4 regions of the Paenibacillus sp. 37 genome follow, and region 2 is predicted to be linked to each of the others. Evidence: riboswitches for the same ligand, from Rfam matches in the RefSeq annotation. Region 2 holds a riboswitch; each other region holds the start of a gene.
What was found. A riboswitch is a leader RNA that binds a small molecule or an ion and turns the genes downstream of it on or off. The one in region 2 is predicted to bind thiamine pyrophosphate.
Positions count from the first base shown of each region.

Region 1: another riboswitch for thiamine pyrophosphate. It lies ahead of thiC (phosphomethylpyrimidine synthase ThiC); the one in region 2 lies ahead of F0220_RS17740 (thiamine phosphate synthase).
Region 3: another riboswitch for thiamine pyrophosphate. It lies ahead of tenA (thiaminase II); the one in region 2 lies ahead of F0220_RS17740 (thiamine phosphate synthase).
Region 4: another riboswitch for thiamine pyrophosphate. It lies ahead of F0220_RS02510 (ABC transporter substrate-binding protein); the one in region 2 lies ahead of F0220_RS17740 (thiamine phosphate synthase).

Region 1 is NZ_CP043761.1:755,817-763,644, forward strand. Features, by position in the region: gene F0220_RS03535 (YneF family protein) at 1-261, shown strand, start outside; gene folE (GTP cyclohydrolase I FolE) at 359-952, shown strand; gene F0220_RS03545 (lipoate--protein ligase family protein) at 1,142-1,996, shown strand; gene F0220_RS03550 (hypothetical protein) at 2,067-2,291, shown strand; gene F0220_RS03555 (Fe-Mn family superoxide dismutase) at 2,440-3,720, opposite strand; gene F0220_RS03560 (alpha/beta hydrolase) at 3,869-4,894, opposite strand; gene F0220_RS03565 (IclR family transcriptional regulator) at 5,254-5,997, shown strand; TPP riboswitch at 6,145-6,258, shown strand; gene thiC (phosphomethylpyrimidine synthase ThiC) at 6,681-7,828, shown strand, end outside.
Region 2 is NZ_CP043761.1:4,142,917-4,150,744, reverse strand. Features, by position in the region: gene F0220_RS17745 (ABC-F family ATP-binding cassette domain-containing protein) at 1-1,427, shown strand, start outside; TPP riboswitch at 1,503-1,612, shown strand; gene F0220_RS17740 (thiamine phosphate synthase) at 1,838-2,500, shown strand; gene thiO (glycine oxidase ThiO) at 2,518-3,690, shown strand; gene thiS (sulfur carrier protein ThiS) at 3,687-3,890, shown strand; gene F0220_RS17725 (thiazole synthase) at 3,893-4,660, shown strand; gene F0220_RS17720 (ThiF family adenylyltransferase) at 4,657-5,712, shown strand; gene F0220_RS17715 (response regulator transcription factor) at 5,832-6,536, shown strand; gene F0220_RS17710 (C40 family peptidase) at 6,646-7,146, opposite strand; gene F0220_RS17705 (thiamine diphosphokinase) at 7,443-7,828, opposite strand, start outside.
Region 3 is NZ_CP043761.1:3,731,409-3,739,236, forward strand. Features, by position in the region: gene F0220_RS15990 (ABC-F family ATP-binding cassette domain-containing protein) at 1-1,534, shown strand, start outside; gene F0220_RS32505 (hypothetical protein) at 1,605-1,988, opposite strand; gene F0220_RS16000 (endo-1,4-beta-xylanase) at 2,476-5,148, shown strand; TPP riboswitch at 5,356-5,453, shown strand; gene tenA (thiaminase II) at 5,566-6,228, shown strand; gene F0220_RS16010 (CD3324 family protein) at 6,561-6,827, shown strand; gene F0220_RS16015 (nucleotidyltransferase domain-containing protein) at 6,984-7,828, shown strand, end outside.
Region 4 is NZ_CP043761.1:512,910-520,737, reverse strand. Features, by position in the region: gene serS (serine--tRNA ligase) at 1-729, opposite strand, end outside; gene F0220_RS02525 (MFS transporter) at 1,118-2,353, shown strand; gene F0220_RS02520 (DUF2798 domain-containing protein) at 2,776-3,276, opposite strand; gene F0220_RS02515 (phospholipase D-like domain-containing protein) at 3,456-4,856, opposite strand; TPP riboswitch at 5,291-5,403, shown strand; gene F0220_RS02510 (ABC transporter substrate-binding protein) at 5,611-6,651, shown strand; gene F0220_RS02505 (MTH1187 family thiamine-binding protein) at 6,876-7,166, shown strand; gene F0220_RS02500 (ABC transporter permease) at 7,166-7,828, shown strand, end outside.

The sequences.
Region 1 (7,828 bases), 3.4 Mb from region 2:
GATATTGTTATACCGATTATTACATTGATTGTTGGTCTGGTCGGGGGATTTTTCATCGGGGTGTTCTACTTGCGTAAACAACTTGAGAAAATGCAAAGCAATCCGGACATGCTTCAGAAAATGGCGAAGCAAATGGGCTACAACCTGAATGGCAAGCAAATGCAGCGTGCCCAGCAGATGATGAAGAATCAGCAGCCAGGAGCGAAAATGCCTCAGCCGCAACAGCATCCTGCGCGTAAAAGTTCGGGCCGCCGAAAATAATAGCAGGGAATAACTGCTTAAAGTGCGTGTTCAAAAAGTTGGGTCGGACTTTTTGAACAACCTCTTACAGTAGTGGTTCGAAAGGAGGCGTTTGGCAGTGGCTGGCGTTAAAGATTATTTGAATTCAAAAGTATCCGACAATCGGGAAAAGATCGAGTATCATGTAGAGCAGATCCTGAAATTGATCGGGGAAGATAGTACACGTGAAGGGCTGCTTGAAACGCCTGCACGTGTGACCCGAATGTATGAAGAAATTTTTGGTGGTTATGAAGTAGATCCACGCGATGTGCTCGGTGTTACGTTTGACGAGAATCATGAAGAACTGGTTATCGTTAAGGATATTGTCTACTACAGTCAGTGTGAGCACCATATGGCGCCGTTCTTCGGCAAGGTACACATTGGCTATGTACCAAGCGGCAAGATCGTTGGTCTGAGCAAAATGGCTCGTCTGGTCGAAGCAGTAACACGTCGCCTTCAAGTTCAGGAACGTATTACTTCACAGATTGCTGACATTCTGACAGAGGCCGTTGAACCTCATGGAGTTATGGTCGTTGTGGAAGGCGAGCACTTGTGCATGTGTTCCCGCGGCGTGAAGAAACCGGGAAGCAAGACGGTAACGTCTGCTGTACGTGGTTCTTTCCGTGAGAATCCGGCACAACGTGCGGAGTTCTTGTCTTTGGTGAAAGATTAAGATCAGGTATGTCCACACGCTGGACAAGCCGGATGTGTAAGTTCCTTTGGTTTTGGAAGCAGTAGTTTCTAAGCCATAGGATGTGATATAAATAAGCCGTGTTCCCTGGGAACCGGCTTATTTATATATGTGTTGTCATTCCTATATACTGGATACATATGAATTCGTTAAGCCGGAGGTAATGGAACGATGAGTGTACCTTCCCATTCAGATCAACCGGTTCAGCCGGAAAAGGGACTACAGGCAGATCAACAGGCTACATTGCGTCTGCAAATCTGGGAGACACCACTCATGCGACAAGGGAGTAGTGTACTCGAAGCTTTTGCTTGGGAAGAAGTTATGTGCAGGCGGGTTGGGGCAGGGCATCTACCTGTTGCACATATATGGAGACACCCAGCTGCCTTTGTAGCGGGTCTGCGTGACCGCAGGTTGCCACAGGCTGTAGAAGCGATGGAACAGATTAGAAGCCAAGGTACAGCGGTCTGTGTTCGGCCTTCCGGTGGAGCGGCAGTACCCTTGAACCCAGGGGTAGTTAATGTGTCACTGATTCTGCCTAATCCCGGACATGCCATCAATATTCATGATGATTTCCGGGAGATGGCTTCGATTATTGCCGAGTCGCTAACGCCGTGGTCGAATCAGGCGCAAACTGGTGAGGTTCAGGGTGCTTTTTGCCCGGGAGATTATGATGTCAGTGTAGGTGGCCTAAAATTCTGTGGTATTGCCCAGCGTAGACAAGCAAAGGCGTATATTATTACTGCTTTTATTATTGTGGAAGGTCAGGGAGATCAATTGGCAGCGGCCGTGCGACAATTCTATCAGCATGCAGCAGGCGGGGCGAGTGAAGGATATCCCGATGCTCAGCCTGGCACGATGGCAAGTCTGAAAGAATTGGCAGGTGTACCTTCAGCTGCGGCATATACTGCGGCTTTGGTTCGCACACTGCGCGATCGCTATCCGCAGGCGGAGACCAGCAGGGTGCTTAGCGTTGGTTCTGAAGAAGTACGCGTGACAGCTGAGCAGATGAAGCTACGCTACGATTAACACTTTTTACTAGGGCTTGGAATTGGTTAATAGAGATGATATGATGTGATTTCGGAAGGAGAGTGTTAGGATGGACACATTGAGATATACGTATTTATATGAGGTTGTATCAACAGGCGAAAAATCCGAGTTCAGCCAAATGGCAACAAGCAAGGAAGAGGCTGCTGCACTGATCGTTGCACGTATAGCCGATCTGGAGTTTACAGATGAGTCTGATATCAAGCTGGGCGATCTGATCTCCATTAGCAAACAGGTTGGCGACAACTATGTGGCGTGCGAGGGCTGTGCTTCTTAAGTGAACATTTAGAAATAGGAAGTCTCTCAAAATACAAGCAAGTCTCTTTTTACAGGAGGCTTGCTTTTTTGTATACACCAAAAAGAGATATCTTTCAGTCATTCGGCTGGAGATATCTCTTTTTTCTCTAATCGATCTAACCCCAAGCTTAATAAGGCGGCCACAACAACTTGCGTGCCGTTTCGTAACGCTCCGCAACAGCGGGCCAGTAGACAACGTTCCACCAATCCTCGATATATTTTTTGCGTTCATTCTGATGTTTCAGATAGTAGGCATGTTCCCACACATCCAGTGGCAGGAGCGGTACGATATCGGACTGGGACAGGTTCTGGTGTTTTTCCGCCTGCAAAATCTCCAAACGATGTGCTCTCGGGCTCCAGACAAGCATCGCCCAGCCACTGCCTTCCACTTTATTCGCGGCTTCTGTGAATTGATTCTTAAACGCTTCATAACTTCCGAAATCTCGCTTGATCTGCTCTGCCAGCATACCGGAAGGTTTGCCGCCGCCAGCAGGATTCATAATCGTCCAGAAGATCGTATGCAGGTAGTGGCCAGCCCCGTTGAAGGCGAGTTCACGTTCCCAATGTTTGATGAGTTCAAAATTATTCTTTTTTCGCGATTCCGCCAGCTTCTTCTCTGCTACATTTAATCCGTCCACATAAGATTGATGGTGTTTGTCATGATGGATACGCATCGTCAGCTCATCAATATGTGGCTCCAGCGCATTGTACGCATAGGGAAGAGGGGGCAGTGTGTGCCCTCCAATGGGAACCGGCTTTTCTTTTACGGGAGGTGCTGTAGTGCTGGGTGTGGCTTGTGTTGTTCCGGTAGAAGGCGGTTGAACGGTTGCAGATTGGATCTGAGCTGAAGCAGCAGGTGCATTTACATTCCCCTCTGGAGAAGTTGGAGCTTCTGAAGCTTGGCGATGGACGCTTCCGGACCCTGACGTATGAAGCGCATTTTCCAGAAAAAGTGATGGCTCCGAATCCGTTTCACGCAAGATGCCCGGTTGGCCAAGCGTATCCAATACGCCCAGAAAATACTCCGATTCGCGGATAAAATGCAGAATGAGTACTTTGGCAAGCGGAACAGCTTGCACAGCAGCGCTTTGTTCCAGAAGAACATACAGCTGTTTGATGAACTCTCTCGATTGCTGCCGAGCTGCCAGCACAAGTTGATCGATACAACGAACCATGTAGGGAGCAGGTGGATGGGTTGCGGGCAATAGTTGTTTTAAAAGCTGATTGGCTACTCGCTCACTGTTTGCAAAGGTAACCTCCCATTCCTCCAGCAGCTTGACGTATGGGGGCTCCAGATCAGGAACCAGGGCACGGATGACGAGTGTATGTTCTTTCTCTTGCTCTTTCCAGAAACGAATTTCCTCCAATGTCCGCAGAGGCAGCAGGTGACCATATCCATACCAGTTCATCTATGTTGAACCTCCTTCAGATGAAATTCATTGCATGCAGACCGTCTGTTCATGCGTCACAAGAGTATATTCCGCGAGCTTGTTGTCCTATGAGTACAAAAAAAGAGCCCCTGAGGGCTCTGGAAAAAATTCAATGATTAAAATTTGGTTATTGTCCATTATTCGTGTTCTGCACATCGTCACTGCTTGTTTTCGTTACATGACTGAGGAAAGTTGAGACACGACGCAGATATTCCTTTGGATGCTCCCGGAAGATCAACTCATGATGCGCATCCTGGACAATCCATACATCGGAGTACGGATTGGTCTGGTTGGCGGCGAGTTGCTCCGCAATTGGATAAGGTGCCTTCTCGTCCTCTGTACCATGGATGAAGAAAATCGGGAACGGATAATCTTCCTTTTTCACTTCCTGGTATGGAATCTGTTGTAATCCGGTACCATTCAGAACAGGGAACAACAGCTTCATGATCTCCAGTGTAGGCTGACGTGGCAGATCGATCTGGTTGTGAATGTTGTGGTACAGTGTATCTGGCTCCAGCAGGAACGCACTGTCCAGAATCATTGCATCCACTTCCTTCGTAATCAGTCCGGTTTGTAACGCTGTACCGGCACCCATCGAGAAGCCCCAGACAACCAGTTCCTGCGCACCACGTTGCTTGGCGAACTGGATCGCACCGAGCAATTGCTGTGACTCAGCTTTGCCACCTGTTGCTACAGCTTTGTTCACCTGTGAGGCGAAGCCATAATCGAACATGACCACGTTGAACCCAAGTTGATGAGCATAGTGTGCCAGGTCATACATGGGAACCCATGTTTCTTCACGATTGGCACCATAGCCGTGACTGAAAATAATCGTTTTGCTTGCAGCATTGTCAGCAGGTATATACCATCCCTGCATCGTCCGGCTGCCATCTGCTGCCGGGAACGTGATGTCTTCGTACTTCATGTTCTTGGCTTGCATCGGATTGGAGAAGACCGGCGCTACAGTAGGATTGGATAATACCCATGCGATATAACCATGCAGTGCAATAAAACAAAACAGTAGAAAAAATACAACGGAGAGCAGCAGCGCTACGATAATATGTTTGAACCGAATCAGCCTCGGTGATAGGGAAGAGGGCAGATCGGACACTTTTGTTTGCAGCGGGGCTTCGCTCTGGGATGTTGGATACATGAATGCCCCTCCTTTGAAGTTCAGTTGAAGATAACAACGACATGAAAAGAGAATTGCGTCGATTTCAGAGCCTGCTTCAGAGCGATATCTTAATGTAATATATCTTTATCGTATGTTCCAATATAGTCAAAGTCAATTGATTGAGGGCATTTGTTACGCAATTGTTATATAGTTCTTAAGATATATGGGTAACATTACCTTAGTGTGTAAATTACAGGGGATTAAGTCTTATAAAAAGGAAAAATTTACACGTTGGCCTATTTTAATTTTGGCTCTTTTTGGTTTACAGATGAGACCGTTTCTCATATAATTTATGTAACCAAGTTTCATGTGATGAAACATGAGGAGGGCATTATGCCATGGAAGATCGAAAGTTAACCGTCCGGGCTGTGGAACGGGCGCTGGATATATTATTATGTTTTACCACACGCAGTGATCTGGGACTCACCGAAATTGCCAGCCAGATTGGCCTGCACAAAAGTACAGTGCACCGTTTGATGGCTACGCTGGAGGATCGAGGGTTCGTGATCCGCGATGCAGCAACAGAGAAGTACCGACTTGGCATCCGAATCTGGGAGCTGTCAGCTCATATGTCCCGCAGTGATGATCCCGCTATTCTGCTGCTGCCTGCGATGGAGCGACTGAGAGATCGATTGGGGGAGACGGTAAGTCTGTACTTGCGTGATGGGAGTGAAAGGATACGGATTCAAGCTGTGCAAAGTGATCAGGCGATCCGCCGAGTCGCTCCAGTGGGTGTTAGACTCCCGCTGTCTGTGGGCGCTTCCAGCAAAGTTTTGATGGCGTTTGCCACGGACGAGGATCGTGAAGAACTGATGAACGGGCCGGAATGGCCGGTGTTTATTGATCCCGCGGTGTATTTGGCGCAAATGGGAGATATCCGGGATAACGGATATGCGACGAGTTATGAGGAGCGTGAGCCGGGAGCTGCCGCGGTATCTGTACCGATTATGGATCGCCGAGGCAATATTGCAGCTGCTCTCTCGGTCTCAGGGCCTGTCAGCCGACTTTCGCAGGAGACATTGCATGAATACGCACCTGTGTTGAAGGATGCTGCTACGCAGATGGGGCTCATGTTATCCTGATGCTGATGTAAGTTTTTTTCCAAATTGAGTTGGTGTTCTGGAATATAAAGGTTGTTTTTATGTTCCGGTTGCGCTACTCTGTAATGGACTGCCCATCGGGGTCAGCTTCATTGAATATGAACGGCGGCTTATGTATGCCGCAACTTTTAACGTTACTGGGGGAGTCCGAATTGTCCGGACTGAGACGGAATCGCATGAGATTCCGGACCCTTTGCACCTGATCTGGATCATACCAGCGTAGGGAAGTAATCGGCGATATGACCACAACCACCATATGATGTGACCCTTGTAGGGCTCCGTTTAGGAGCCGCATGAAGGTGCATTATTGGTGATGGACATAAAAGTCGGTTCCTTCGGGGACCGGCTTTTTTATATACAGTGAACGGGCGATATAGCACGTACTCCATCGACTTCTTTTTCAATAACCTGCGAAAGTGGGCTTGGATGATGAGAGAGAAGTCACCATAGATCCATGATCTGTGGTAGCCTCCGTTCTGTCGTTAACTGTACATGAATAATGTCTCCCTCTGGTCTGGCGTAGGATCGCTCTTTCTTCTCTGCATTGCGCATGATTTGGGACAGGTACGTAAGCGAGCTAATGACGATACCAACCAAACAAGCGATGAACACTGAGGAGGAGACAATCGAACATGAGTACAGGAAATCAAACGGGACAACAAGCGATGGAACAGGAACATAACGGTCAGCAGGTGGAAAAAGAAACAGGAGCGGCCGGACGGGTTCAGCCCTTTCCGGGCAGCCGCAAAGTCTACATTCAGGGCTCACGGTCGGACATTGCTGTACCGGAGCGTGAGATAGCCCTTCATGACACGAATACTCCCCAAGGGGTGGAGCATAACGAACCGCTGCGTGTCTACGATACGAGCGGCCCCATGACCGATCCCGCATTTCATGCGGATATCCGTGCAGGTCTGCCAGCCCTGCGCACCCGTTGGATCACAGAGCGCGGCGATGTTGAAGCTTATCGGGGCCGTACGGTTAAACCGGAGGATAACGGACTGAAGCCCGGAGGGAAGAGAGCCGGCGCCGAAGAGTACCCCGGATTACGTGGCAAACCGCTGCGGGCACAGCCAGGACGCTGTGTGACCCAGATGCACTACGCGAGACAGGGAGTCATTACGGCAGAGATGGAATTCGCCGCCATTCGTGAGGGCGTGGAACCGGAATTTGTACGTCAGGAGCTGGCGAGTGGACGGGCCATTCTGCCATCCAACATCAATCACCCGGAGAGTGAGCCGATGTTGATCGGTCGTCATTTTCACGTGAAGATCAATGCCAACATAGGGAACTCTGCCGTATCCTCTTCCATCGAGGAAGAGGTGGAGAAGATGACTTGGGCAGTACGCTGGGGATCGGATACCGTGATGGATCTGTCCACAGGCAAAAACATTCATACGACCCGGGAATGGATCATTCGTAATTCTCCTGTGCCGATTGGTACGGTACCGCTGTATCAAGCGCTGGAGAAGGTGAATGGCGAAGCGGAGGCGCTGACCTGGGAGTTGTACCGTGACACACTCATAGAGCAGGCAGAGCAAGGCGTGGACTACTTTACGATTCATGCAGGTGTACTGCTGCGTTATATCCCGATGACGGCCAAACGGATGACAGGCATTGTGTCCCGGGGCGGGTCCATTATGGCAGCATGGTGTCTGGCGCATCATCAGGAGAATTTTTTGTACACTCATTTTGAAGAAATCTGCGAGATTATGAAAAGGTATGATGTGGCGTTTTCGCTGGGAGATGGACTTCGTCCAGGCAGTATCTACGATGCCAATGACGAAGCTCAGATGGCAGAACTGGCTACGCT
Region 2 (7,828 bases):
AATCAACATTAATGAACATCCTTACCGGTAAATTGCTTAAAGATAGTGGAAAAGTGGAATGGACACCTAAGGTCCGTTATGGATATCTGGATCAGCACACGAAGCTTACGCCAGGCAAAACCATTCGTGACGTCCTTAAGGATGCATTCCTTCCGTTGCTTGAATTGGAAAAAGAAATGATGAATATTACGGACCAGATGGCAGATGCAGATCCAGATAAGCTGGAGCAGTTGCTGGAAGAGATGGGCGATATTCAGGAACAACTGGAACAGGGCGACTTTTATCTGATTGACGTAAAAGTGGAAGAGATGGCCAATGGTCTTGGTTTGTCCGCAATTGGTCTTGATCGAGATGTCGCAGCTCTAAGTGGTGGACAACGTACCAAGGTGCTTCTTGCCAAGCTTTTGCTCGAGAAACCTACAGCGCTTTTGCTGGATGAGCCGACCAACTATCTGGATGTAGAACACATTGAATGGTTGTCACGTTACCTGAAGGACTACCCGCACGCGTTCCTCTTAATCTCCCATGACACGGAATTCATGAATGAAGTCGTAAATGTCATTTATCATTTGGAATTTGCCAAATTAACGAGATATGCAGCGAACTATAACAAGTTCCTCGAGATGGCTGATATGAATAAAGCCCAGCATATTGATGCATACGAGAAGCAGCAAGAGTACATCAAGAAACAGGAAGATTTCATTCAGCGTAACAAGGCACGTGCTTCAACTTCAGGTCGAGCGAAGAGCCGGGAGAAACAGCTGGACAGAATTGAACGTATTGATCGTCCGGATGAAGCAGCTAAACCAACGTTCAAATTCAAGGATGCCCGCGCGAGCAGCAAAACGGTCTTTGAGGGCATTGATTTTGAAATTGGATATACGTATCCTTTGCTGCCCAAAATGACGATGACAATTGAACGTGGTGAGAAAATTGCCATCGTAGGTTGTAATGGTGTGGGTAAATCGACACTGCTGAAAACTATCCTAGGCAAAATATCTCCACTCAGTGGAAAGACCTTTTTGGGAGATTATCTCGAAACGGCCTATTTTGAGCAGGAAGTTCGTGCTGGAAATATCACGCCTATCGAGGACGTCTGGAATGAGTTTTCACATTTGACCCAGAATGAGGTCCGGGGTCATCTCGCTCGCTGTGGGTTGAAAAATGAGCACATTACCCGTCCGCTTAACATGCTGAGTGGTGGAGAACAAGCCAAGGTTCGTTTATGCAAACTTTTGATGCGTGAAAGCAACTGGATTTTATTCGATGAGCCGACAAACCATCTCGATGTCACAGCCAAAGCGGAGTTGCAGCGTGCTTTGCAAGAATTCAAGGGAACGGTGTTACTTGTATCTCATGAACCTGATTTCTACGAGGGTTGGGTTACCAAAACATGGAATGTCGAAGAATGGTCTGAGAAAAACTAGAAGATTCAAGACCATGTTTAACAGAAATGACGGTGACAAAAAAATCCGTCTATGGTAACATAGGCTACAACTTCATATGAACACTAGGGGGGCCGCACGATGCGGCTGAGATGGAAGAATGCGATTCCGGACCCTTTGCACCTGATCTGGATCATACCAGCGTAGGGAAGTGGCGAGCGCGTTTCAGTGAATGACGTGAGCAACGGCAATTCGAAAGGATTTCAACCGTCTGCTTAACGAATTGAAACATGCAGTTGCGTGTATAACGTTAAGGCTATAAGGTCTATAGCTTTATTACACGAAATGAACTGTATGCTTCAGTCAGTCATCTGGTCCTATAATTAACACGCAGCCACTCCCCTACGGGAGTGGCTTTTTTGTGTTTTCATAGCATTCACGCCTGGAAGGAGATGAACAGTACGGTAATTTCTCATGAACGTGTACACGGATCATTTGAACTGCATGTTGTATCTACGGGTGTAGGGAATCAAGCATCTTTTGTAAAAGCTGCAAAGGACGTTTGGCCATGGGTGGACTACATCCATATACGAGAGAAACAACTCTCATGGCAACAAAAGATCGGTTGGGCTGAAAGTCTGCGTGGTGTTGGCGTTCCATCTTGTCGCATCGTTATCAATGGTTCAGAACTGCCACCACAGAATGACATCTATGGCGGTGTACATTGGGGGCAAGAGGCTATACGTAACTACAACCCTGCTGTTATAAGCAATGTCCAGCGAATTCGTCTGGGTGTATCTGTTCATTCAATCGATGAGGCAAAAATCGCTGAAGAACGGGGAGCCGATTACCTTTTCTTCGGGCATGTCTACTCAACCAACAGTAAGCCTGATCTTGAACCAAGAGGATTATATGCTCTGGCTGAAGTGTGCTCTGGTGTCTCCATTCCTGTCATGGGGATTGGGGGAATCAAACCGGGAAACATTCACGCTATTCGCTCTGCAGGCGCACAGGGAGTTGCTGTGATCTCGAATGTATGGGCGAGCGTTTCCCCGGATCGGGCGGCTGCATTATTAAGGCAGGGTATCGTTGCTACAGAAGGTCTGAGCCGCTGAATCAAGGAGATGAGAGGATGAAAAAGATCATTACTGATAGACCGGATAAGATTCATGCAGAAACGATTATTGTAGGCGGAGGCGTTGTTGGATGTGCCATCGCATATGAGCTTGCTTCCCGTGGACAGGATGTGCTGTTGCTGGAGCGTTCGGCGATTGCAGGAGGCACTTCTTGCGCGGCGGCTGGAATGCTGGCGGCAGATAGTGAGGATTTTGCTCATCCTTTGATGGCTAAGCTCGCCAGGCAGAGTAGACAGTTACTTATCGAACAACAGGTGCTAATGGCTACACTCAGTGAGGTAGAGACTGGCCTGCAACGCCAGGGATTCCTAACTCCTTTTCGTTCATACAGTGAATTAAGTAGGTATAAGGACAATCGGAAGTCTGCGTTGTCTGCTTCTACTGATGAGGTATGGTGGGATCGTTCCGTTGTGCAACAGGAGGCATCATGGCTCAACAGAGATACGTATGGAGCCTATTACAGACCTTACGAGAGTGAAATTCTTCCAATCCATCTAACGAAGGCATACGCCGAATCCGCTCAAGCATTGGGAGCACGGGTTATGGAGGACATACAGGATATACGTGTGCAAGCAAACGAACACGGCGTTCAGGGGATCACCACATCGATCGGTGAGATGAAATGCAAACATGTCATTATAGCGGCTGGATTACAGAGTGAAGAGTTGATGAGACATGTAAATCTGAGCTTGCCTGTGTGGTCGGTGAAAGGTGAAATAGCTGCCGTTCAGTTCTCAGATGAACATGCAGGGTACAGACCTGACAGAACGGTTTATGCAGAGGATATCTATATTGTTCCCAAAGCCAATGGCGAAGTTTGGCTTGGGGCAACCAGTCTGCCAGGCAGAACGGATTTGAACGTTTCTGTACAGGGTGTTCAAAAGCTGCTAACAGCGGCTACCCACTGGGTGCCTGGGATGAAGGAAGCGCAATTTATACGAGCGTGGGCAGGCGTAAGACCAGCAACTCCAGATGGATTGCCTTATATAGGTGCTTGCAAGAGTATACCCGGGCTGTTCGCCGCCTTTGGGCATTACCGCAACGGTATCTTGCTTAGTGCGATAACAGGCAGGCTTATCGCTGAGTTGCTCGCTGGCAAAATCTCAGAAGAACTCGGAATTGAGGCGCTGAGTCCGGAGCGATTGAACAGAAAGGGAGTGGTGCAGTGAATATCATCGTTAATGGTCAACGGATGGAGATTGAAGACAGATTGAATCGTGTGGATAAACTGCTTAAATCTTTTGATCTGCAAGTCAAGACTGTAGTTGTAGAGCTGAACAAGCATATTTTAACCCGTGAGTATCATGAAACGACGGCATTAAGAGAAGGCGATCGAATTGAGATTGTACATTTTGTAGGAGGCGGTTGATGATGTTGAACATTGGTAAATATACGTTTGAGTCCAGATTGTTGCTCGGAACAGGCAAGTTTTCGGATCTGGAAGTGCAAAGTCAGGCTGTGGAAGCATCTGAAACGGAAGTTTTGACTTTTGCTGTTCGTCGTCTGAATTTGGAGGAACGTAATCAGAAGCATTTCCTGGATACGTTGGATCTGGACAAATACACACTTCTTCCGAATACGGCAGGGGCTTCCACTGCGGAAGAGGCGGTGCGGATTGCCGAGCTTGCGCGGGCTTCAGGACTTTGTGATATGATAAAAGTTGAAGTCATCGGAGATGGAATGACGTTACTCCCAGATCCAATTGAAACGTACAAGGCTTGCGAAATTTTGCTTGAAAATGGCTTCACGGTATTGCCTTATATTTCAGATGATGTCATTCTGGCCAAAAGGCTACAATTGCTTGGCGTACATGCTGTAATGCCTGGCGCTTCTCCCATCGGAGCTGGCAGAGGCATTATCAATCCCTATAACCTTGAGATCATCATTGAGCAGGCCGTTGTGCCTGTGATTGTGGATGCAGGGTTGCGCTCCCCAAAAGATGCTGCTTATGCGATGGAACTTGGTGCAGATGGCGTATTGTTAAATACAGCCGTATCCGGATCAGGGGATCCAGTGAGCATGGCTAAAGCGATGCGATTGGGGGTAGAAGCGGGTAGACTGGCATATGAGGCAGGCATGATTCCAGTAAAGCGTTATGCAGCAGCCAGTAGTCCGGTGGAAGGAATGGTTCATACATGACAGATCAATTAACATCTTCATCCTCAGAACAGGCCGATCGTTATTCCAGACAGGAACGGTACGCGCCACTTGGCAAGGAAGGCCAGGCCAGATTAAAGGGCAGCAGAGTTTTAATTGTAGGGGCTGGCGCACTCGGAACAGGAATTGCAGAAACGTTAGTTCGTTCAGGAGTCGGACACTTAACGATTGTGGATCGTGATTATGTGGAGTGGAGTAACCTGCAGCGGCAGCAATTATATGTAGAACAGGACGCGCTTGAGCGGATACCGAAGGCAATGGCGGCGGAAAAACGTTTATCTGCCATTAATTCCACGGTTCATGTGGAAGGGAAAGTTTTGGACGTCAGAGTAGATGAATTGGAAGAACTCGTTCAGCATACCGACTTGATCATGGATGCAACGGATAACTTTGATACCCGACTACTCATTAACGACATGGCACAGAAGCACCGTGTTCCCTGGATTTATGGTGGATGCGTAGGTAGTTACGGTATTACCTATACATTTATGCCTGGAGATACGCCATGTTTAAATTGTTTGCTGGGTGAAGTCCCTCTGGGTGGAGATACCTGTGATACGTCTGGCATCATACCTCAAGCAGTACAGATGGTAACGGCGAATCAGACCGCAGAGGCGATGAAGTTACTTAGCGGCAATGCAAATGCATTGAGACGTAAGTTATTGTCATTTGACGTGTGGAGGAACGAATACATATCCATTAATGTGGATGGTGCGAAAAAGCAAAACTGTCCTTCCTGCGGCACTTCAGCAACGTATCCATATCTTTCTGCGTCCAATCTGGAGAAAACCGATGTGTTGTGTGGCAGGGACACCGTTCAGATCCGACCTGCACGGCGTATGAATCTGGATCTTCAACATACAGCGGATCGTCTGAACAGGCTTCAAGAAGGAAAAGTGGAATCCAATCCGTTTCTGGTTTCTTTTACAACAGGAGTCCATAGAATGGTCATTTTCCAAGATGGACGTGTCCTCGTACACGGAACAAAAGACACAGCTGAAGCACGTACGCTCGTCCATCGTTACTTTGGTTAAAGCAAGAAAGAAGCAAAGTCTGTTCCCTTGAGGGAATGGACTTTTTCATTTTACGGCATGCTATCTGTACCAACCATTGGTACGAGCAGTGGGGATAGAGACAGGCCGGGTGAAAAAGAGTGAAAACAGCCATTTTGCTGATTGGAGCAGGAGAGCGGGTCAGCCTTATTCAGGATGTTTTATGTAGCGAAGGGTATGAAGTGCAACGAATGGAGTGGTCTGAACTAAACCAATCCGTCGAGCCTTCGTTGCTGCATATTAACCTGATCATCCTGGTAGACCGGGAAGAGGGGAAGGAACATTGTGGCCAGGCTCAGAAATTAGAGTTAAAACGATGGATAGATAAAGGTCAAGTTATACCTCTACTGGTTATCACGTCTAACGCATCTCCTCAATTCATCGTGGAGTGGCTGGATTACGGAGCTAATGACGTGATGGAGGAACCCATTCACTTGAACGTGATGCTTGCCAGAATACGAAACTTATTGCGTGTTTTTGCGAATGCATCACCAGAGGGTGAAGAAGTAATTGTAGTCCATGATCTTAAAGTGAATTTGCGTTCGAGGCGGGTAAATCGTGCGGGGGAATACCTGACATTAACGCCAAAAGAATACGAATTGCTGGAATATCTGGCCCTGCATGTGAATGAAGCATGTACCCGGAGTGATATTTTGCGGGAAGTATGGGGATATGAGTATGCGATGGATACCAACGTTGTGGATGTGTATATCAAACATCTGAGGGTTAAGGTGGATAAAGGAAGGAGTGTAAAACTGATTCATACTGTGCGTGGGATCGGTTATATGCTGCATGATAAAAATTAGATTACGCAGTTAGTTCCATGAATCACCAGTTTAGAGTGTGGCAAAAAGAGGGTAAAAATAAAAGACCGGATAGTAACCTCCGGTCCTTACTGATTAGCTATGATAAGTTCTAGAGTACACGGCGAGCTTTAACATACGTTCTCTTCCAAGTACCGGAGTTTAGATCTGAGATGGTTACGCCTGGAGATCCATACGTATGCAGAATCTTGCCGTTCCCGGCATATACGCCTACGTGAGTGACATTGGAACCAGTAGAACGGCTACCACTGGAGAAGAATACCAGATCTCCGACACGCAGATTAGCTTTAGACACAGCTTTACCTTCTTTGGATTGTTTCACGGAAGTGCGCGGCAAATCTACACCATACTTTTTGAAAATATATTTCATAAAAGAAGAGCAGTCAAAAACCTTGGTTGTTGATGTTGAAGCACCAAATTTATATGGAGTTCCAGTGAATTTTTTGCCATAGTTAACAATTTGTTGACCTGTGGATACAGAAGCAGTTGCTGCCTGTGCAACAGGTGCGTTAGTCATTAATACAGCTCCAAAACCTAGTGTAGCGCACAACCCGACGGTTACGGCCTTTTGGACAAAGATGTTTGTTTTCATGTTAGTTAGTACCTCCAAAATTCGTTTTCGTTAAGTTGCTAGAGCGAGTATAACAGCTTTGTAACAGCCTAGAAATTGGATAGGGAAGTGTAATCCCTTGCGCCACAATGGTTTGGGTATGTTTATTAAAATATGATTAAAAATGTCAAAAAATTAATCATTGACGGATGAAGAATAATGATGAAACAACAAAGACCCTTGAAGATCAAGGGTCTTTATTATGTGTGAACCTATTTTTTTCATTGAATCACTGGTTACAAAAACGTAATAAATAACTATGAAGCATACGAATAGATTCAATCTTTGCTCTGAATAATCAGTAATAAGCCACTATCAATAGTGACTGTACCGGAGGAACCTAAGAGCTTGTTGCTTACACCCAGGGATTGTCCCATGCGAATGGTGGCTTGATCTAGCGGATACATAAAACCATCTAGAGTTATTCCTGTAACTTCATGAGTCAAGGGCAGCAGAGAAACATATTTATAGTCTCGGTGCTCAACCACAGCGTTGGATGTTGTCAGTGTCATGTAGTTGTGCTTGTCCTGAATGGCACAGGAGATATGATGTTGCATCGCGCGAACCATGATATGTACATTAGCGAGAGTGTGATCCATACGTGTACCTGTAGCACCTAACATTAAGATGTGAGAAGGTTCGTAATCTAGCGCTGTCTCAAAAG
Region 3 (7,828 bases), 410 kb from region 2:
TGTGAGTCAGTTTTTGCAAGTAGACAAAACAAAAGAAATGACCGTTTTTGAATATATCGCAGAAGAATTCATCAAGATACAAGATGAAATTACAGCAATTTATGCGGAGATGGCCACCACATCGGATATGGATTCCCTGATGGAAAAGCTTCAATTGGCTTTGGATGCCTTCGAAGCGATGGATGGGGACAATTTCGAAAAAAACATCAATAAACAGTTAAACCTTGCCAACCTCATGAAGCTCAAAGATCTTAGTATATCCGCCGTAAGCGGCGGGGAATTCAAACTTATTCAAGTGATGAAGGAAATGCTGAATCGTCCAGACTTCATGATTATGGACGAACCCGATGTATTTTTAGACTTTGAAAACTTGAACGCGCTTAAAAAATTGATTAACACCCACAAGGGAATGCTGCTCGTTGTTACGCACAACCGTTATCTGTTGAATCATTGTTTCAACAAAATCATACACCTCGAAAACACAGAGCTCCAGGAGTTTGACGGGCGATATATCGATTATAACTTCTCGCTGCTTCAGACTAAAATTGAGCTGCAAGAAATCGCAGTTGCTGAAGCTGAAGAAATTGAGAGATATGATCATATCATCGACAATCTTAGAGAGATCGCCACGTATAATTCAGAAGCCTCCAGAGGCAGAGCGTTAAAAGCCAGAGTCAAGTTTCAAGAGAGATTGGAAGCACGTCGAATAAAAGAGCCATTTGTCGATATCAAACAGCCAAATATCCGTTTTGGAATTGATAAGGAAATGGAAGACACCGTTGTGGTTAACGTCAATAACTATAGCGTTTCCTTTGACGAGTTGCTTTTGGAAAATGTGAACTTTGAGATCAAATCAACAGATAAAGTAGCCCTGATCGGTCCTAACGGTACCGGGAAAACGACTTTACTCCGAGAAATCTTCAAAAATAATCAGGATTTCATTGAAATCAATACTGATGTTAACGTGGCTTATTTATCTCAGGTTCAAGGCGAAATGCTAAAAGATTCGAATACCATACTAAATGAATTCATAGATGCTGGTTTTCAAACTTATGACGAGATTAGATCGTATCTTCCAAACTATGGCTTTGAAGGAGAAATCCTTGATCAAAAGATTGAATCGTTATCTGGCGGAGAAAAAAACATGCTTCAATTGGCTAAAGTTTCTGCCAGTCAAGCCAACGTATTGCTCCTAGACGAACCGACAAGCCATCTGGACATCTATACACAAATTGCTTTGGAGAAAGCAATTGAAGACTACAAAGGTGCGATTATCATGATTTCTCATGATTTCTATTCTGTTGTAAATGGTATGGATTATGTTTTAATTATCGAGGACAAAACGATTAGTAAAATGAGTATAGAAGAATTCAGACAGATGATTTATGCGAGTCATTTTGATGAAAACTATCTAGAAAATGAACAAAAGAAAAAGTCTGTCGAAATGAAAATTGAATTGGCTTTAAAAGATACTAATTTTGAACTTGCAAAGAGTTTGGTTGATGAACTAGAAGAGCTGATTAAGTTGCTTTAGACAAGGTGAATATTGCATAAATCTAAATCCCCCTGAATGTGGATTACTCCTCATTCAGGGGGATTTACTTCTAGAAACAGCTAAACGAGCTGATTCGCTGCAGATCAATGCCGGTGTATAGCCAGAAGAAGCCATTCCAACGGAAGCCAGCCACCGAATTTCTACCTACAAATACCGGGTACATCCAGAAGCCGGGACCACGATCCGGCCAAATATATGTGTAGCGAAACAGACAGCCGGATATGGCTCTTGGATCTACCGCATATAACGAAGCGGGTTGCTGTGGAATGAATGATGGTGGCGGTCCGGTGGGTGCCTGCACGCCTTGTGGTCCGCCGCCTCCACCCCCGGGGAACGATGGCGGACCAGGAAATCCGCCGGGTCCTCCTGGTCCTCCGGGACCCCCAGGTCCGCCAAAGCCTCCACCAGGTCCAAAAGGAGGTAAAAATGTCATATCACATCACTCCTGTTCATTAGTCTAATGTATTGTATGTAGGCAATTGAGCAGGGGAATGGGTGGAAGCCTATAGAAGGCCGCTAAAAATCAAGTCGAATCAAGTAAATTAAATTGCAGAAAAATGTCGAATAAAGTGATTGCTAACTAATTTATTATAACGAATTGAATATTAGCAGTGTTTGGCTGTTACTAGTAAAGCAGGCATGACCAAAATGATTTTGCATTTACCTTATGTGAGTAGGGGAAGGCATATCGTTTTGGTCTTTTTTATATCCAAATCGGATTCAGGCAAAAATAACGGACCAAAGCAAAAACAGAGTTGGATTTCCAGCTTCCTAAACTCACACGAGATTACCAAATGATAACTTTTTATTATAATTATTGGAAATTTGTTATGTGTAAGCGCTATCCAAAGAACTATAATCTATTTATCTGGATGTTAATCCGTTCAGAATAATTAGATCAAATCTAGAGGAGGAATTGTATGAAACGGTTAGGTCGATGGAATATAACAGCCTTGGTTCTTGTGCTGGTACTCGCCATGCTTCCATTTTCGAATGTCTCACATGCAGCCAAGGCAGTTACGGAAGTGGAGGGAGGTCATTTGAGCACAAACTTTGAAGACGGTACACTTCAGGGATGGACTCCACGTACAGGTAACGAAAGGCTGACAGTGACACAACAGGAAGCACACGAAGGTCAGTCCAGTATGCTGGTCGCCAACCGTGAGCGTTCCTATCATGGACCGATGTTATCGATGAAGGATCTGCTTAAGCGTAACCAAGAGTACGAAATTGCGGCATATGTAAGACTTACCCAGGAGCCCACCACGGATCAAACACTACAGCTCACCACATATAAAAAAACAACTGCCGAAAGCTGGAACCCGATCGGCAGCGTGAAGATTGCCAAAACAGAATGGAATACATGGCACAAGATCACCGGAAAATTTCAGTATAGCGATGATCCCACTGAATTGAATTTGTTCATCGAAACACCCTACATCTCTGAAGATAGCGTAGATACGTTATCGTTCTATGTGGATGATGTATCATTTACTCTGGCCGAGCAACTGGAGATCGAAGAAGGGATTCAGTCTCTGGAGGACCTGTATCAAGATGATTTCCCCATTGGTGCAGCGGTGTATCGCTGGCAGTTGGAAGGCGCATATGGTCAACTGCTCACAAAACACTTTAACAGCTTGACCGCAACCTATGAGATGAAACCGAAGTACATGTCTCCTTCCGAAGGTGTTTATGAGTTCGAGGCAGCCGATCAATATGTTCAGTTCGCCGAGGAACATGGTATGGGCGTACGCGCACATGCGTTGTTGTGGCATATTGATGCTGCAGAGTGGATGTTCAAGGATCCTCAGGGTAACCCTGCGAGTCGAGAATTAATACTTGCCCGGATTCAGGATTACGTTGAAACCGTCATGACCCGATACAAAGGTAAGATCTATGCCTGGGATGTGGTAAACGAGGCGATTGCGGATAGCAATGGTGATGCCAACGGTTTACGTAAAAGTCCCTTTTATGAACTAATCGGTCCGGATTACATTGAGAAAACCTATGAATTCGCCCGTGCAGCCGATCCGGATGCCAAATTATACTACAACGAATACTTCACGGAAATCCCTGAGAAAAGAGAGCATATGTATCGGTTGGTCAAACGACTGAAAGAGAAAGGGCTCATTGATGGTGTGGGTTTGCAATCCCACTATAACCTGGAATCCCCGCCCATCAAGGAAATTGAAAAAACGATCAACATGTTCGCCGAACTTGGATTGGATATTCAGATCACGGAACTGGATGTGGATAGCGGAATTCCATTTGGTGAAGAGATGTCCGATGAAGTTGCGGTAAAGCAGGCGTATCGATATAAGGAACTGTTGGATTTGTACAAAAAACACAAAGATCACATTTCTTCAGTTACCTTATGGGGACTCCAAGATGAGAAGTCTTACAACAACCAGGCTATGCTGTTTGATTCAGCCCTGAAGGCCAAAAAAGCATACTGGGGACTCGTGGATGAATCCAGCTTGCCTGTGTTGACACAGAGAGCCGTCTCACTTTCGGGTAAACCGGATATCAAAAAACAGTCACAAGATCCGCTCTGGAACAAAGCGGTGTCTACTCCACTGAAGGGTGATTCTTCAGGATCAGCTAGTTTCCGCACCTTATGGGATCAAAGTAACCTATATATCCTTGTGGATGTTCAGGATGCGAAGGCAGACGTGAATGACAGAGTAGAACTCTTTGTTGATCTCAATAATGGCAAGACCACCTCATATGAAGCAGATGACCGACACGTAATCATTAAGCGGTCGGGTAAAGCTGAGGGCGCGGAGCAACGTTCATATCGTGTACGTGAGACAAAAGCCGGATATCAGGTTGAATTGTCCATTCCATGGGGTGGTATCCAAGTCGGATCAGAATATGAAGCCGGCTTGGATATCCGTGTGACTGATGGCGGTGCAAGTGGGACACAACCTTATAATCCACTGTACTGGAATGATCGAACACAATCACAGGAGCAAGATACAAGCAAATACGGCGTGATTCAACTTGCTCCTATGCCCAAATCAGCACAAGCTGTGCAAGGGATTGTTCAGATTGATGGGAAGAAAGACGCCCTATGGAATAAGGCTGTACCATTTGAAGTAAAACGGTTGAACCAGAGCGAAGGTGCAGAGGCAGTGGCTCGCGCAATGTGGTCAGGTGAGTATCTATACCTGCTGATCGACGTCACTGATCCAAACATCATTACAGACAGCATTAACCCATGGGATCAGGATTCGGTTGAGATTTTCCTGGACGAGAATCACCAGCGCACACCGTATTTTCAATATGATGATGCCCAGTTCAGAATCAGTGCAGACAATGTGGGAACCTTTGCAGGGGGGGCCTCACCCGGACGCCTTGTAAGTGCTGTGAAGAAAACAAATCAAGGATATCTCGTAGAAGCCAGAATCCAATTACATTCACTGACACCCAAAGCAGGAAATGTTCTCGGTTTCGAGCTTCAAATTAATGACAACCAGGGCGGAGGTAAGCAGAACGTAGCCAAGTGGAATGATATGACCAATGAGAGCTGGAGAAACACTTCCCAGTACGGAATAATCACTTTTGTTGGAAAGAACAAACTCGGGCATTAAACCATCGGCAGTAATTGCAAGAATAGAAACCATCATAACAGTGGCTAAAACTCAACCATTGTTGTGATGGTTTTCATCGTTTACATAAGTCACCGAAGGGTGATAAGGGGCGATACAATCTGCCTTGACTATATTTAACAGCCCTTGATATACTAAATGGATGTTATTTTCTCTTTTATGGGGATAAGAAAGTTATCAACTACATACAACCGTTTGCGAGGGAGCCTTAACCGGCTGAGAGGGTGTTAAACCGACCTTACCTGATTTGGATAATGCCAACGTAGGGATGCAACGATGAAACGCTGACTTGGGTAGCTCATGCGAACCCCCTTGTTTTAGTGTATTTGTCTGCGAAACATCCATAGGATGTTTCGTTTTTTTGTTTTTAAATACGTACATTATGAATTGGAGGAACATATGTTGACTATTTCAGAGAGACTGTATCAGGCAGCACAGCCCGTGTGGAAGGAATGTCTCGAGCATCCCTTTGTTAAAGGAATCGGAGATGGTTCCTTACCGGTCGAACAATTTCGTTATTATTTGCTGCAAGACTACTTGTACCTGTATGATTATGCCCGTGTATTTGCACTAGGTATCGTCAAGTCGCACGATCCCAAATTGATGCAGTTTTTTAGTAAAAACGTAGATAACATCTTGAATGGCGAAATGAAAATTCATCGTTCTTATATGGAGCGATTAGGAATTACAGAGGATCATGTTTTTCAGGTAAAACCTGCACTGAAAAATGCAGCTTACACTAACTATATGCTCTCTGTTTCCCATGCGGGTGGCATAGCAGAAGTACTTGTATCCATTCTGGCCTGCTCATGGAGTTATGCAGAGATTGGTCAAGTCCTTGCTCAAAAACCAGGTGCAGCTGAGCATCCTTTTTACGGAGAGTGGATCACAGGATATGCTTCCTCTGAATACAACAACAGCAATCAATCCCTTGTGACGTTAACGGATAAACTATTAGAAGGCTGTAGCGAGGGAACGTACCAACGGATGGAGGATATTTTCGTGATGTGCAGTCGTTTTGAGCTTGATTTTTGGGAGATGTCATGGGGGCTGGAGCCTTGAGTTCAATGTTAGTTAATTCAATTAGAGAGCAGCTAATCAAGATGAGTACAGCGAATAATCAGAACGTGTCAGCCCAAAAAGAGATGATTAAACATTTCAACAACAAGCCCTGATATAATAAGCAAATAGCAACTATCTATTTTCTATGGAGGTGAGGCTATTGAAAACAATCGGGGTAGGGTTCTTACATGCACGGCTCTATGCAAAGCCAGTGAAGGATATGGCAATGCTTTGCATAGAGCCCGGGAATAATCACATTGCCAACGACGAATCGTAATATTCTACTAACTGGCTTTGCACCTTATTGATCTATTAAATAAGGAGTGAGGCCCATGAAATATTCAAAAGCCGAGTCTATTTTTCCGGAAGAATTGTTACGGATCATTCAAGAATACGTTCAAGGGGAATTGGTTTATATCCCAAAACCCAAAGAGGCGCACCTAAAATGGGGCGAGAAAACAGAGAGCAAGAGTAGGGTCTCTGCTCGAAACGCTGAGATCAAATCCTTATTCTGCAATGGAGTCAGGATAGAGGAGTTGGCGGGTCGGTATTTCTTGTCCTGCGAAAGCATAAAGAAAATAGTCTATACAAAGAACTAATGAAATCCGCTATCTCGTCATTTCGACGGTTTAGCGGATTTTGTGCAAAGATGACTTAAATCAACTTATACATAGTAACCGCACCTCTAAATCGATAGACTCAAGTTAAGGTTGTTGTGATGAAGGACGGCCGGATCATACAAAGAGGTGTAACGAATGAACGAAATCATAAAGAAGAAGCTGCTGGACAAAAATGAACTGCTCATTAACATGGTGATTGAACGCGTAAAAAGAGATTTTCTAGAGGATATCGCCATTATTGGGCTTACTGGTTCATTTAGCACCGGTGACTTTCACGAGAAGAGCGATCTTGATTTAGTTATCATAAATAATACAGAAAAGGGATGGGAAATATCCGATTGCTTCATCTTGGATGACGTTGGATATGATATCTATTGCACGCCATGGGATTCAAGAATACAAGAGCAATCCACCTTGGAGAGTTCCAACGTATCCAGCCTAACCGACCTAAAAATACTCTACTATGCAACGCCTGAGGATTTGGAAAAATTGAACGAGTTCCAGCAAAAAGCTCTTGATGCACTTGCGAATCCGATAGGAGAAGCGTGTCTTAATCGGGCAAATAAATGGATCGATCTGGCTAAGCAAGCATACAGCAATACGATGCTTGGTGAAGATATCGGTTCAGTGCGATATGCATCTGCTGGGGTTCTGTACAATCTAGTCAATGCCTTGGTGAGTATGAATAACACGTGCATTAAACGAGGGATCAAGCGATATTTGGAAGAGATACGTTCGTTTCGTTATGTTCCGGATGATCTCGAATCCTTATGCATGTCAATCATCGAAGCTCATACCATTGAAGATATTCGAAAAACATCTTTTAATATGTTGAATAGCGTTACGAGGTTACATAGCACGATGTGTGATAACTTCATTGTTAAACCGGTTCCGACCTTTGATAATCTTGGAGGAACATACGAAGAACTGTGGTGCAACTACCGCAATAAAATTTTGAACAGTGTTACAACGAACGATGC
Region 4 (7,828 bases), 3.4 Mb from region 2:
CTCATCCGCATAATACGAGACCAGCGGCACTTCAGAAGTTCCCACCAGCCACTTGTTCTCCCCTTCGAGTTCATAGACCTGATCTCGACCGGTTGGGAAGAATCCGGTGTTCACCAGCGCATCCTCCCTGACCATCAGCGGAACCTCCATCGGTGTAAACCCGTGTTTCAGCAGCAAATCCAGCGCAAGTTGCTGTACTGCCCGATGCAGCAGAAGGCCAGCGCCTTTCAATACATAACTTCGCGTACCACCAATCTTAACGCCACGGGGAATATCGATCAGATCATGCAACTCCCCAAGTTCCACGTGATCTTTGGTGTTATACTCGAACGTTGGCACCTCTCCCACACGTCGCAGCTCCACATTATCCGCATCCGACGTGCCTTTCGGGGTATCCGTGGATACGATATTCGGTACCAGCCATTGCAGCTTCGTTACTTCCTCCTGCACAGGGGCAAGCTTCGCTTCCACGTGTTCCAACTGTTCATTGATCTGTTTCACCTGAGCACGCAAACCCTCGGCCTCTTCCCGATTCCCGGCTTGCATGAGTCTGCCAATGTCTGCGGATAACGTATTGCGTAATCTGCGTCCTTCTTCCGATTCCTGCAAAAGCGCTCTGCGTTCCTCATCCCGCTTCAGCAATGTGCGAATGTTAATCTTGATTTTTTTCCCGTCTGCTGCGGCCTGAACCTCATCCGCATGTGCACGAATCCACTTCATTTCCAACATGGTCACCGTCTCCTTTGGCTGTAAAAATACAAAGAGCGCCCTCATCCCTTGGGACGAGGAGCGCTCTGCTCGCGGTGCCACCCAACTTGCTGAATCAGGATATCCTGCTTCCAGCCTCTTGGTCCGCGATAACGGGCGGTTCCGGTTAACTTGGGGAAATATCGCTCCCCTGGCGAAAACGCCTCCGAGTTGGATGCTCATCAACGGCATGGTCCGATCTGTAATTGTTGTGTCTCAGTATATACGAACGATAGACCAAATTGCAACCTTTTGTATCGATCAGGAATTCATGGCACAACGTAACTTGTCCTGTTATGATAGACTTTGTCTTCATGATTACGCTTTATTGTGATCCTCAATTTATGTATATATGTAGAAGGAGTTCTTTATGAAAAAATTACTATGGATCGGGTGTCTCTCCTACTTCCTGATTGGACTTGCCCACGTTGTGCTCGGTTCCATTCTGCCCGTTGCACTTGAACATTACGGCAAAGATTATAGCCAGGGCGGGACATTGATCTTTGCTCAATTTGCCGGATTCCTGGGCGGTGTATTGTTATCTCCATGGCTGAACCGACGCTTCGGTAAAAGGGGAGGCTTGTTAATCGCCACAGCGTTGCTCTGTATTGCAGAATTATCCTACATGCTGCTGCCACCATGGGGCTGGATGTTCGTCATCGCACCCGCTGCCGGCTTCGGATTCGGAATGGTTGAAGCGGTTATTGGGACCATTATCATCGCTGCAATCAAAGACAATACGGCCGTTGCCATGAGCCGACTGGAAGTGTTATTCGGGATCGGAGCGATGGTCATGCCGCTCATGGCCAGCGGACTGATTGCTGCCGGATACTGGCGTCTGTCCTTTCTCGTTGTTGCAATCTGCGCAGCGCTGACCTTTGTTTTCTGGGCGAAAGGATCATTCGGTGAGCTGGATCAGGTGCTGGATCGGCGGGGGTCAAATCATCGTTCGGTACATACGCACACTGCTGGTGCTTCAGATGAACTGCATTCCGCAGCTACCAGTACATCCGGTCCAACCTTTCGCGGACGTAACCTGACTCTTCTGGTTCTATTCGTCCTGTTCTTCTTCCTTTATGTTGGCACCGAGATGAGTCTTGCGAACTTCATGCCAGCGATCCTGATTGAGAAAATGAACATGAAGGAAGCCGGAGCAGCACTGAGTGTTACCTGCTTCTGGATTGCCATGTCTGTAGGACGGCTCTTCGCGGGATATATCGCAGAGAAATTCCAATACCGCGTCTATGTGCTTTATAGTTGTCTCGCATCTGTGCTTTTGTTAATGGTGTTTCCATTTACTAACCAAATATGGTCTGCATTTCTCATTATCTTACTACTCGGACTTGCGATGTCAGGCATCTTCTCCATTGCCCTTGTCTTCGCCAGCAAACTGCTACCCGGAACTGAAGAATCCACACCCAGCATTTTGATTGCCTCAGGTGGGGTCGGCGGTGCCATTCTGCCTTTGATCACGGGATGGAGTCTTGATCATCTGGAGGTTAATCAGTCTGCATGGATGCTTGCCATCTTTGCAGTTGGCCTGCTTGTCATTAGTTTGATCACGTACCAGTGGCAGAACAAACATGTGGTCGATTCAGCGACTTAACAGTTATGGGTCCGCCCTTAGCCTGAGAGTCGAATTACCAATTATAGGGATTGAGATGTCCACCTCCATGACTTTGGCGGTGGACATTTTGTTTTAGCGTTACTCTGTTCTAACGAACCTAGCACACGCTATCCCCCTCCATTTCTGCATATTTGAAATCTAACGAATCCTAGAGACGTTATTATAGATAATTAGCTTCAATTAAATGCCTCGTTGGAGGTTTTTTTCATAATAACACCACTGAGATTCGTTAGATTTTCATTCCCTTAGAAACTGGCCGAATAAGATGTCCTCGATTCGTTAGCGCTGTAATCATGGTGAAAAGTATCCTATCTTTGCCTCAGATCACCTTTCATTACAGGTGAGAATACGATCTATTCATTTGCACAAGATTGCCCAGGAAATACTTTAAGCCATCGGAATTACACACTTTTGTTAACAGCAGGCATTACAGGCCCGTTGCCCTTGATGAATTTACCGAATACATATCGTACGAGCGGCCCCAGAATAATTAATTGATAGGGAAGCGCGAGGCTGAAATTACGAGTAATTGTATGAAGGTACGTACCAAGTAAGGATACCCCAATTAATTGGTCCGCAAGATACGCTGAAATCATTCCGTACAAGGACATGATCAGAACCATGCCAAGTACCATGAAAAATGACATGACCAGCACACCAAGGATCTTGTTGGACTTGTCAAAAGGTAAGGAAAATGCAATTTTTCTCGCTACTGGGCCAACAATGAAGGACTCCACCAGAAAAGCGATGACAAAACACAATATGAATTGAAACAGTATTTCAAGCGGGGACATCTTGCCGAGTAGCCCACTGTGCCATAGATTGAAGAACATCATGACCAAGACCATTCCTGTACACATCATTAATCCGAAAAAAATTTGTTCCTTCTTGCTTGTTGGCAATTCTCTCATCCTCTCTGTTTACCTTCGTAATTATAGAGATGAGTAAACCCTCCACATAAGTGAACATTCCGTGAACAAATCTGATTTTCTTCCCGTGTGATGAATTGCAGGTTGACGCGAGAAACGCAAGTTTCGATGAAGCGGAGAAAAATTCAACCTCAATAGAATGCAGTTTTTATCTACAACATAAATTTCCAGAGAAAAGACAGTTTGGATAACGCTGTGATTGCCATTCGTTTGAAAACAGAGCCTTTCTGATTCGTAGATTCTGCTGGATGCTCACCTTTAACCGCAAGTGTACTATGTGCACGTTTGATATCCATAGCCTCTGTTAGTTGGTCGGCGAATGCAGAACCAGAAATGACCACAGCAGATTCAGTATTGAGGAAGGCAGATCTGGGATCAAAATTATACGAACCAACCATGCTGAGGTAATCATCCATGACAAATGATTTGCCGTGTATGGAATAAGGGCCTTCGTATTCATATATGGCCAGACTGGTATCAAGCAACCGTTTTTTAGAGCTTAAGTATCCCGCGAAAGCCAAAGGGTTAGGGGTCTGTTGGATTGAATTCGTCAGCATGACCCATTCTGTTTCTGGATTCATCGACAGATGTACGGCTTTCTCCATTTTCTTGGTAGGAATGGCATATGGCGTCTGAAGGTACACTTTCGACTTTGCTTGATTGGCGAAATGAACAAATGTTCTCCACATGATCGGGTCTTTATACAGCCTTTTAATTGGATTGTGAATGAAAGCAACGTGGTCGGAATGAAGCGCTCCTCGAACCCATTCCTTTGGCAACACTTTAACAAAAGGATCGTTCTGAGCCTGAGCTTTTTGATATAACTCAGCTAGTTGAGAAAGCTCTTTTAGCCCCTTTGCATGATGCTGACGTTTTGCATGTTTTTCTGGTTTGGTGAATGGATGGTTCCATAACTGATCTATATATTGTTTCATTTCAACAACCGTGCTGTTCGTATTATCGTTTGTATTGTAAACAAGGACATCCCGATCGAATACATAGTCTTTTGGGGGTTGCGATGCCATGTATTTATCACCAATATTTTGGCCGCCAATAATGCCATATGTGTTGTCGACAAGAAGGATCTTGTCATGCATACGGTTATGCCATGTCCATGGCATAAATAGGTGGAGTGGTTCATAATATCTTAATTCCACATTGGGGTGAGCTGCAATGGCATCTGGAATATTACGCAACTCTCCGCGCATGCTGTGAAAAATCCCGTCTAAAATGATTCGAACATGAACACCCCGATCAGCTGCATCGAATAACGCAGCAAAAAAGAGTTGAGATGTTTTTCCTTTTTGGATGGAGTAATACGCCAGGTCGATGCTTGTTTTCGCCTCTCGAATGGTCTGGATTCTCACCTGACCCGATTGAAAGCCGTCCTCCAGGAGCATTACGCGATCTGTTGTACTTCCTTCTGTTAACGTTTTTTGCATATCCGTATTTTCAATAGTCGATGGAGACGGAACCAAAAATAAAAGGTAAGCCGTGAAAAAAACGTAGACACTATAGGACAAAATAATTGCGATTATGGTTTTAAGGATCATTCAGTACTCCCCCACTTGTATGTAAAAGTATTTATTTGTATAGCAGTACTATCTCCTTTTGTATCTAAATTATGTTGTTTAAATTACTCAAGCTGCACCGCTCAAGGTCAAACGAGCAAAAGCTGATCACTGAAATAGGGAAAGCAGCCCTTATGCGACGAGATATCAAACATCGGATTTGATCTAAGTATTTGTTGGGAGCCCTCCAGATCTTCAGCACTTAGGCTATGACCCACTATCCGGTGCTTTTACACTCAGCCAGATTTCCTTATATGATTCGCAATGATAATTATTGAAAATAACACATCTAAACAGGCTGATATACATCTGTATAAAGGCCTGTTTGATAAGTTCATATCTGTCCCCATCCAGTTCCTGACTGGACACGAATGGGCCTCTGGCCTATAATTACACCTAGTAATGCCCGTAACTTCATAGTTTCCCAGGGGAGTCGGAATTGGCCGGCTGAGAGTGTATCCCACCAAGATACTAACCCTTAGACCTGATCTGGATCATGCCAGCGTAGGAATCGGAGTATATCGAAATGGCACAGCCCTCTGGCTGAACGCCACCTCTCTAACGCCTGCACGCGTCCCGGATTACGGGACGCTTTTTTTGTTTTATTTATCGAAACAAAAATAAGTCATCCAGATCCAACTGGTATAAATCTGTCGATTTATGCAAGATGATTGGATATGAAGCCAAGGAGTACCCCGTGCCAATCGGCCGGACATACCGAAGGAGAGAATCACAGATGAAATGGCGTAAAACAATGGGACTGTTGCTCTTATGTGTACTACTGGTGACCGTGGCCGCATGTGGCGGTAAAGAAGCTGCCCCGGCAGAACAGAACGGCAACACGAATACGGAGAGCAGCAACGAAGGTGACAACGCAGCCCTCAAGGATATTAAAGTCGTACTCGACTGGACACCAAATACGAATCATACCGGCTTATATGCAGCTGTAGATCAAGGTTTTTATAAGGCCGAAGGCTTGAATGTGGAGATTGTCCAGCCAGGTGCCGGCGGCGCAGATACGATGGTTGCCTCGAATGAAGTGCCTTTTGGCGTAAGTTATCAGGAAAGTGTAACTCAAGCCCGTACACAAGGTGTTCCACTCGTCTCCATCGCAGCAGTTATTCAGCATAATACATCCGGGTTCGCTGCTCCGGCGGATCGGAATATCAAGTCACCGAAAGATTTTGAAGGGAAAACCTATGGCGGTTGGGGTTCGCCTGTGGAAGAAGCCGTGATGCAATCCATTATGGAAGGCGACGGAGCCGATGTATCCAAAGTAAAAAACATTAACATGGGTGACGCTGACTTTTTCACCGCAGTGAAACGGGATATTGATTTCGCGTGGATTTTCTACGCCTGGACGGGGATTGAAGCTGAACTGCGCGGAGAACCGATCGACATGTTATATGTGAAGGATTATTCAGATGCACTGGATTACTACACGCCTGTTCTCGTAACAAACGAGCAGACGATTCAGAACGACCCTGAGTTGGTGAAAGCATTCCTGAAAGCCACTTCAGAAGGATATCAATACGCAATTGATCATCCCGAAGACGCAGCGAATATTCTGATCAAGGCCGTCCCGGATCTGGATAAAGACTTGGTCCTGGCAAGCCAGAAATGGCTTAGTCCAAAGTACACGGATGACGCCCCGCGCTGGGGAGAACAGAAACAGGAAGTATGGCAGAACTACACCGACTGGATGTTTAGCAAAAAACTGCTGGATGAACAGGTCGACGTGAGCAAAGCATATACGAACGCGTTTTTACCCCAATAAAATATCTCATATAAAACGAACTTAATATTTACACGAGGACGGAGAGGACAGAAATAACGTGAAAAAGCGAAGCGGTCGCCTTTATCACCGGATTTTCCCTTTAGAGAAAGGGAATCAAAAAAATCTGGGGATAACAGCGATTGGAAGGTTATTCTGTCATCGAAGTGGCAAGTGTAACCGTCATTAGTTCATTTTATATATCACGAAAGGAGCCGTGATCTCTCATGGCAAGCACACTACTTAGCATTCAGGTTATTCCGAAAACGCCTAATGGCGAGAACTCATATCCTTATGTAGATCGCGCCATTGAAGTTATTCAGCAATCTGGCCTGAAATATCAGGTGAACCCGCTCGACACCACGATGGAGGGGGAACTGGAGGAACTGCTGGAGGTTGTCCGCAAAATGCACGAAGTACTCGTCGAGGCTGGCAGCCCAAGCATCATCTCCCAGATCAAAATCGCCCATAGCCCTACTGGCTTCAGCATGGATACCCTGACGGAGAAGTACCGCTAATGAATGCCTATTTCAAAAGTGTATGGCCGCCCATTGTGGCGGTTATTCTCTTTATAGCGATATGGCAGGGAGCTGTCTCCCTGTTCCATATTGAAAAATGGATGCTGCCAGCACCGTCTGATATCGCCCGCGAAGCGGCATCCCAGGCTGATCGGCTTGGCATGCACGCTTCCGCAACCATTCAGTTAACGCTTATCGGATTCGCCGCCGGCACAGCGGTTGGATTACTGATCGCGATGGTGCTGCATTTGGTTCCTTTTCTCAAGTCAGCCCTGTATCCATTACTTATTCTTAGTCAAAATATTCCGACCATCGCGCTCGCGCCGCTCCTGTTAATCTGGTTCGGATTCGGGCTGTTGCCCAAGCTGATTACCATCATCCTCGTCTGCTTCTTCCCCGTTGCAGTGGCAGCCATGGACGGCTTGACCCGTACAGATGCAGCGATGATGAACTATATGCGCATGGCTGGTGCGAAACGTCATCATATCTTCTGGAAGCTGGAGCTTCCCCATGCGCTGCCATCCGTGTTCTCCGGTGTCAAAATCGCTGCTACCTATAGCGTAATGGGTGCCATTATCGCCGAATGGATCGGTGCAGATAAGGGTATTGGTTATTATATGATGCTGCAAAAGTCGGCTTATCGTACGGACCGCCTATTCGTG